DNA from 3 places in the Xanthomonas prunicola genome. Region 2 is predicted to be linked to each of the others. Evidence: predicted binding sites of a transcription regulator. Region 2 holds the regulator's gene; each other region holds the start of a gene.
What was found. The regulator HrcA, encoded in region 2, represses chaperone genes, less so after heat shock. The targets are predictions, from matches to a motif close to TTNGCACTCNNNNNNNNNGAGTGCNAA.

Region 1 (2,265 bases), 1.3 Mb from region 2:
GTGTTGACCACCAGGGTCGCCAGCGCTTCGCCTTCGACTTCTTCGGCGACGATCAGCAGCGGCTTGCCGGCCTTGGCCACGCCTTCCAGCACGGGCAGCAGGTCACGCACGTTGGAGATCTTCTTGTCGTGCAGCAGGATGAACGGGTCATCCAGGTCGGCCGACTGGCTCTGCTGGTTGTTGATGAAGTACGGGGAGAGATAGCCGCGATCGAACTGCATGCCCTCGACCACGTCCAGCTCGTTTTCCAGGCCCGAGCCTTCTTCAACGGTGATCACGCCTTCCTTGCCGACCTTCTGCATCGCTTCGGCAATGATGTTGCCGATCGATTCGTCCGAGTTGGCCGAGATGGTGCCGACCTGGGCAATTGCCTTGTCGTCGGTGGTGGGCTTGGAGATGTTCTTCAGCTCGATGACGGCGGCCTTGACGGCCTGGTCGATACCGCGCTTGAGGTCCATCGGGTTCATGCCGGCGGCCACAGCCTTGGCGCCTTCGCGGATCAGGGCCTGGGCCAGCACGGTGGCGGTGGTGGTGCCGTCGCCAGCGTTGTCGTTGGTCTTGGAAGCGACTTCCTTGACCATCTGCGCGCCCATGTTCTCGAACTTGTCAGCCAGTTCGATTTCCTTGGCGACGGAAACGCCGTCCTTGGTGATGGTCGGCGCGCCGAAGCTCTTCTCGAGCACGACGTTGCGGCCCTTCGGGCCCAGGGTGGCCTTGACGGCATTGGCGAGAACGTTGACGCCACGAACCATGCGGGTACGTGCGTCTTCACCGAAACGAATGTCTTTAGCAGCCATTTGTTGTAACTCCGGAAATGAGGAATAGGGAATGGGGAATCGGTAGATCAACAGCGTGAATCGGGGCGGGGTGGGATGGCGAAGGGCGCTAGCCGCTTTGCCCATTCCCGATTCCCCACTCCCGATTCCCGGCGCGCAGCGCCTGATCAGCCGATGACGGCCAGAATGTCGTCTTCGCGCAGCACCTTGTACTCGACGCCTTCGGACTTGTAGCTGCTGCCGGCGTACTGGCCGTAGATGACCTTGTCGCCGACCTTGACCACCGGCGCGCGCAGGCTGCCGTTGTCCAGGGGCTTGCCGGCGCCGATGGCGACGACTTCACCCTTGGTGGACTTTTCCTTGGCGGAGTCCGGGATCACGATGCCGCCGGCGGAAACTTCGTCGGCTTCGATCGGCTTGACTACAACGCGGTCGTGAAGCGGCTTGATGCTCATAGAGAAGACCCTCTTAAGTGATTGATTGGCCTGGAAATTATCGGCGATGTTAGCACTCGCATATGACGACTGCCAGCACAGCGCGCGGAAAAAACCCGACAGAGCGGGTGCGGGCCAGAGATTGTGCTGGGCGGGCGGGTTTCAAGGGCCGGGCGCAAACTTTTTTCGTCGGCCGGTCTCATTCGCAGGCCAGGCAGCGACAACAAAACCCAGCGAACCGTCATCGGGCGGGCGTGGGCGGCACGCATCAAAGGCCACGCGCGCGTCGTCGTTGGCGTCAGGCGACCACTGATCCGTTGGTGGCCGCCCCACCCGCCCCGCCATGCGGGCCGGGCGGCACTCGCTCTAAAAATGGAACCAGGTTCCATCCTTTGTCATGCGCAGACTCTACAGTCGGAACCGCATTCCCCGATCACAAGGAGCTGTCGATGAGGTTGCCGTCCCGTGTTGTGTCCCTGCGCTGCACCCTTCCCCTGGCCTGCGCGTTCGCGCTGAGCGCCACCTCCGCCAATGCGGCGGTCTTCATCAACGAACTGCACTACGATGACGCAGGCGCCTCCGGCGACAGCGGCGAAGGTGTGGAAGTGGTGGCTACCGCTGGCGAATCGCTGAGCGGCTACCGCGTCTATCTGTACAACGGCAGCACCCCGAGTGCGGCAGTGGTGTACGCCAACACGGCGGTGCCCGCTGGCACTGCGGTGAGCTGCGGCAGCCAGGTGCGTCTTGCCACGGTGAGCTACGCCAGCAACGGCATGCAAAACGGGCCCAACGACGGCGTGGCGCTGGTCGACCCCAACGGGCAGTTGGTGCAGTTCCTCAGTTACGAAGGCACCATCACCGGCAGCGGTGGCCCGGCGGCCGGCGTCACCAGCCAGAACCTGCCGGTCAGCGAGAACAACAGCAGCGCGGTCGGCAGTTCGCTGCAAGTCACCGGCACCGGCAGTGCAGCGGCAGACTTCAGCTGGGCGGGCTCGGCGGCGCAGACGTTCGGCGCCTGCAACCGCGGCCAGACCTTCAATGGCAGCGGCGGTGGC
Region 2 (2,265 bases):
GTTCGTTCTCGGCCAGCCAGGCCAGGCCCGGGTGCTCGGCTGGCAACTGGAATTCGGCAGACAGTTCGGCGCGGTCGGCGCCGTGGCGGACCACGCCGCTGTCGGCGCGCAGACCGGACAGAAAGCCCAGCGCGTCCACCATCAGCGACTTGCCGGCGCCGGTTTCGCCCGATACCACGGTCATGCCCGGCCCGAATTCCAGTTCGGTGGCGCGGACGACGGCGAAATCCTTGATCGAGAGGTGTCTGAGCATAAGGTCGAGTGTGAACGCTTTGGGGAAGCTTAGGGTGGGAGGGCAGACAGGGAATCGGACGCTTGCCATCCCCGGGGCCAGACATTATCTATGCCCAGTCTCACCGGATGATCCCATGCGCGCGTCCCAGTCCCCAATGCTCGACCCCCGCGCCCGGCAGTTGCTGCGCACGCTGATCGCGCGCTACATCCGCGATGGCGAGCCGGTGGGCTCGAAAACCCTGGCCCAGCATGCCGGGCTGGATGTCAGTCCAGCCACCATTCGCAACATCCTGGCCGATCTGGAGGACGTGGGCCTGCTCAGCTCCCCGCATACCTCGGCCGGGCGCGTGCCTACCGCGCACGGCTACCGGGTGTTCGTCGATAGCCTGGTGCAGATGCAGCCGCCCGGCGAAGAGGAGGTGCGCCGGCTGCGTGCGGAGCTGGCCAGCGGCAATGGCACCCAGTCGCTGCTGGGCAGCGCCTCGCAGATGCTGTCGGCGATGAGCCATTTCGTCGGCGTGGTCAGCGCGCCGCGGCGCGAGCAGTTCGCGTTCCGGCATATCGACTTCGTGGCGCTGGATGCGCGCCGGGTGTTGGCGATTCTGGTGTTTGCCGACAACGAAGTGCAGAACCGGGTGATCGAGCCGCGCCGGGCCTACGAGCCGGCCGAGCTGGAGCGGGTGGCCAATTACCTCAATGCGCAATTTGCCGGGCGCGCGCTGTCGGACATCCGCGCCTCGCTGCTGCGCGAGCTGCGCATGGCCAAGAACGAGATGGAGCAGCTGCTGGCGCACAGCGTGGACCTGGCCAGCGAGGCGCTGGTGCCGGCCGATGCCGAGGACATGGTGATGGCCGGGCAGACCCGGCTGATGGGCGTGCAGGACCTGTCGGACCTGGACCGGCTGCGCGAGCTGTTCGAGGCCTTCGCCAGCAAGCGCGAGATCCTGCAGCTGCTCGAACGTACCATCCAGGCGCCGGGCGTGCGCATCTTCATCGGCGAAGAGACCGGCATGGTGTCGCTGGACGATGTCTCCCTGGTCACCGCGCCGTATGCCGCCAACGGGCAGGTGCTGGGCGTGCTGGGCGTGATCGGGCCCAAACGCATGGCCTACGACCGGGTGATTCCGCTGGTACAGACCGCCGCCCAGGTGCTGGGCGCGGCCATGGAACCGCCGGGCACGCGATAAGCGGCAGCGATCGATACGATCGTTTTGCTTGAAACGCGCGCGCGCGCCCACATACGGGGTGACGTTGGGGCGGGCGTTCCGCTTGCCCGGGAACTGCACATGAACCAAGACCACCCCGAATTCGACTCCGAAGACCTGTCCCAGAACCCACCCGAGACCGATCCGCTCAAGGCCGAGATCGAGTCGCTGCGCAGCGAGATCGCGCTGGTCAAGGCCGATGCCCTGCGCGAGCGGGCCGATCTGGAAAACCAGCGCAAGCGCATCGCCCGCGATGTCGAGAACGCGCGCAAGTTCGCCAACGAGAAGTTGCTGGGCGAGCTGCTGCCGGTGTTCGACAGCCTGGACGCCGGCCTGACCGCCGCCGGCACCGAGCCCAGCCCGCTGCGCGATGGCCTGGACATGACCTACAAGCAATTGCTCAAGGTCGCGGCCGACAATGGCCTGACCCTGCTCGACCCGGTCGGCCAGCCGTTCAACCCGGACCAGCACCAGGCGATCAGCCAGGGCGAGGCCGAGGGCATCGCCCCGGGCCACGTGGTGCAGGTGTTCCAGAAGGGCTACCTGCTCAACGAGCGCCTGCTGCGCCCGGCCCTGGTGGTCGTGGCCAAGCACGACTGAACCGTAGCGCCGGCTGAACTGCCAGGCGCAGGCATGAAACACAGATGTGCGCCGGTGGCTTGAACACCTGCGCACCACCCCCACATCTCAGCCAGACCCGGCGTCGCCGGACACAGCTAAAGAATCATCAGGAGCGTATCCATGGGCAAGATCATTGGTATTGACCTCGGCACCACGAACTCGTGCGTGTCGATCATGGACGGCGGCAAGGCCCGCGTCATCGAAA
Region 3 (2,265 bases), 2.5 Mb from region 2:
CGAAGACAGCCGCGTGGTGGCCGAGGCGACCAAGCGCATGCTCGAGCGGCAGAGCCTGAAGGTGGTGCATGTGCTCACCGCCGAGGATGCCTTCGCGCTGCTCACCGCCGAATCGCTGGGCCGCACCGAGCGCCGCATCGATGTGGTGCTGACCGACGTCACCCTGAAAGGCGAGCTCAACGGCCGCGACGTGGTCGAGCGTATCCGCATCGATTTCGCCTATGGCAAGCGGCGCCTGCCGGTGTTGGTGATGACCGGCGATACCAACCCGCGGAATCAGTCCGAATTGCTGCGCGCCGGTGCCAATGATCTGGTGCAAAAACCGATCGAAGAGCGCCTGCTGGTGACCAAGGTGTTGTTCCAGCTGCGCTTGGCGCGCTTGGAGGATCAGGCTGTCACGCTATGACTGAAGTGGAAGCACGTATCCAGCTGGAACCGTCGTGGAAGGCAAAGGTGGGCGACTGGCTGCTACGCCCGGAGATGCAGGAGTTGTCCGCCTTCCTGCGCCAACGCAAGGCGGCCGGCGCGCGAGTGTTTCCGCCCGGCCCGCAGATCTTCGCCGCTTTCGACGCCACCCCGTTCGAGCAGGTCAAGGTGGTGATTCTGGGCCAGGATCCGTATCACGGCGAAGGCCAGGCGCATGGGCTGTGCTTTTCGGTGCTGCCCGGCGTGCCGGTGCCGCCGTCGCTGCTCAACATCTATAAAGAGATCCAGGACGATCTGGGTATCGCGCGGCCGGATCACGGCTACCTGATGCCCTGGGCGCGCCAGGGTGTGCTGCTGCTCAATGCCGTGCTGACGGTGGAGCAGGGCCGCGCTGGCGCGCATCAGAACAAGGGCTGGGAAGGCTTCACTGATCATGTGGTGGACACCCTCAACCGCGAGCGCGAAGGGCTGGTGTTCCTGCTCTGGGGCAGTTACGCGCAGTCCAAGGGCAAGGTCATCGACCAGGCGCGCCACCGCGTGTTCAAGGCGCCGCATCCCTCGCCGTTGTCGGCGCACCGCGGCTTCCTGGGCTGCCAGCATTTCTCCAAGACCAACGCGCATTTGCAGCGACGCGGGATCAGCCCAATCGACTGGTCGCTGCCGCCGCGCAGTGCGCTGCAGACCACCCTCGCCAGTGCCTGAACAGCGCTGCCGGCAGCCCGTTTCGCAACCAAATTGTCACGGTTTACAGCGGGGCTGGTGGTAATGTAAGGATCGAATTTTGAATGCCGGGCTGTAGAACACCAATGTCTTCAAAAGCTCTAACGTTCTATAAATAGAATTCTGGGAACTCTTTCTATACCCGGCAGTCCAATAGCTCGACTGCTAAGATGGTGCCTATGAACCAGACTACCTCGACTGCCCTTGTGGCAAACAATCTCCCGATTCCCAGTGCGCTCGGTTCGCTGGACGCCTACATCGGTGCCGTGCACCAGATTCCGGTGCTGTCGGTCGATGAGGAACAGGATCTGGCCCGCCGCTTCCGCGACGAGCTGGACCTGGACGCAGCGCGTGAATTGGTCCATTCCCACCTGCGCTTCGTGGTGCATGTGGCCCGCGGCTACAACGGCTACGGCCTGCCGCTGGGCGACCTGATCCAGGAAGGCAATATCGGCCTGATGAAGGCGGTCAAGCGCTTCGACCCTGAGATGGGCGTGCGCCTGGTCAGCTTCGCAGTGCACTGGATCCGTGCCGAAATGCACGAGTTCATTCTGAAGAACTGGCGCATCGTCAAGGTCGCCACGACCAAGGCGCAGCGCAAGCTGTTCTTCAACCTGCGCAAGTCAAAGACCCGCCTGGGCTGGCTCAATGCGTCGGAAGTGACTGCGGTCGCCAAGGACTTGAACGTCTCCGAGCGTGAAGTGATGGAGATGGAATCGCGTCTGTCCGGTCGCGATATCGGTTTCGATGCGTCGTCGGACGAAGACGACGATCACGGCCCGCCGTCGCCGGTCAGCTACCTGGTGGCCAACGAGGAAGATCCGTCGCAGGCCTACGAGCGTCACGACAGCGAAGACAACCAGCTGCAGTTGCTGCGCGAAGGGATGGCCGGTCTGGATACGCGTTCGCGCGACATCGTCAAGCGTCGCTGGCTGGATTCGGATTCGAAGGTAACGCTGCAGGAGCTGGCCGATGAGTACGGTGTGTCGGCCGAGCGTATCCGCCAGATCGAAGCGAACGCGCTGAAGAAGATGAAGGCGCTGTTCGTCGCCTGATCGGTTGCACCAAGCGCGACATGGTGCAAAAAACGGCCCGGTTCTCCGGGCCGTTTGCGTTGCA

Region 1: a site for HrcA is predicted at 1,281-1,307, ahead of M0D43_RS08635 (co-chaperone GroES). Genes of this name have one in related genera too.
Region 3: a site for HrcA is predicted at 1,289-1,315, ahead of rpoH (RNA polymerase sigma factor RpoH). Genes of this name have one in related genera too.

Annotation. Positions count from the first base shown of each region.
Region 1 is NZ_CP096142.1:2,021,884-2,024,148, forward strand. Features, by position in the region: gene groL (chaperonin GroEL) at 1-797, opposite strand, end outside; gene M0D43_RS08635 (co-chaperone GroES) at 944-1,231, opposite strand; gene M0D43_RS08640 (endonuclease) at 1,660-2,265, shown strand, end outside.
Region 2 is NZ_CP096142.1:716,622-718,886, reverse strand. Features, by position in the region: gene recN (DNA repair protein RecN) at 1-253, opposite strand, end outside; gene hrcA (heat-inducible transcriptional repressor HrcA) at 390-1,421, shown strand; gene grpE (nucleotide exchange factor GrpE) at 1,521-2,039, shown strand; gene dnaK (molecular chaperone DnaK) at 2,181-2,265, shown strand, end outside.
Region 3 is NZ_CP096142.1:3,246,276-3,248,540, forward strand. Features, by position in the region: gene M0D43_RS13805 (response regulator) at 1-406, shown strand, start outside; gene ung (uracil-DNA glycosylase) at 403-1,128, shown strand; gene rpoH (RNA polymerase sigma factor RpoH) at 1,326-2,201, shown strand.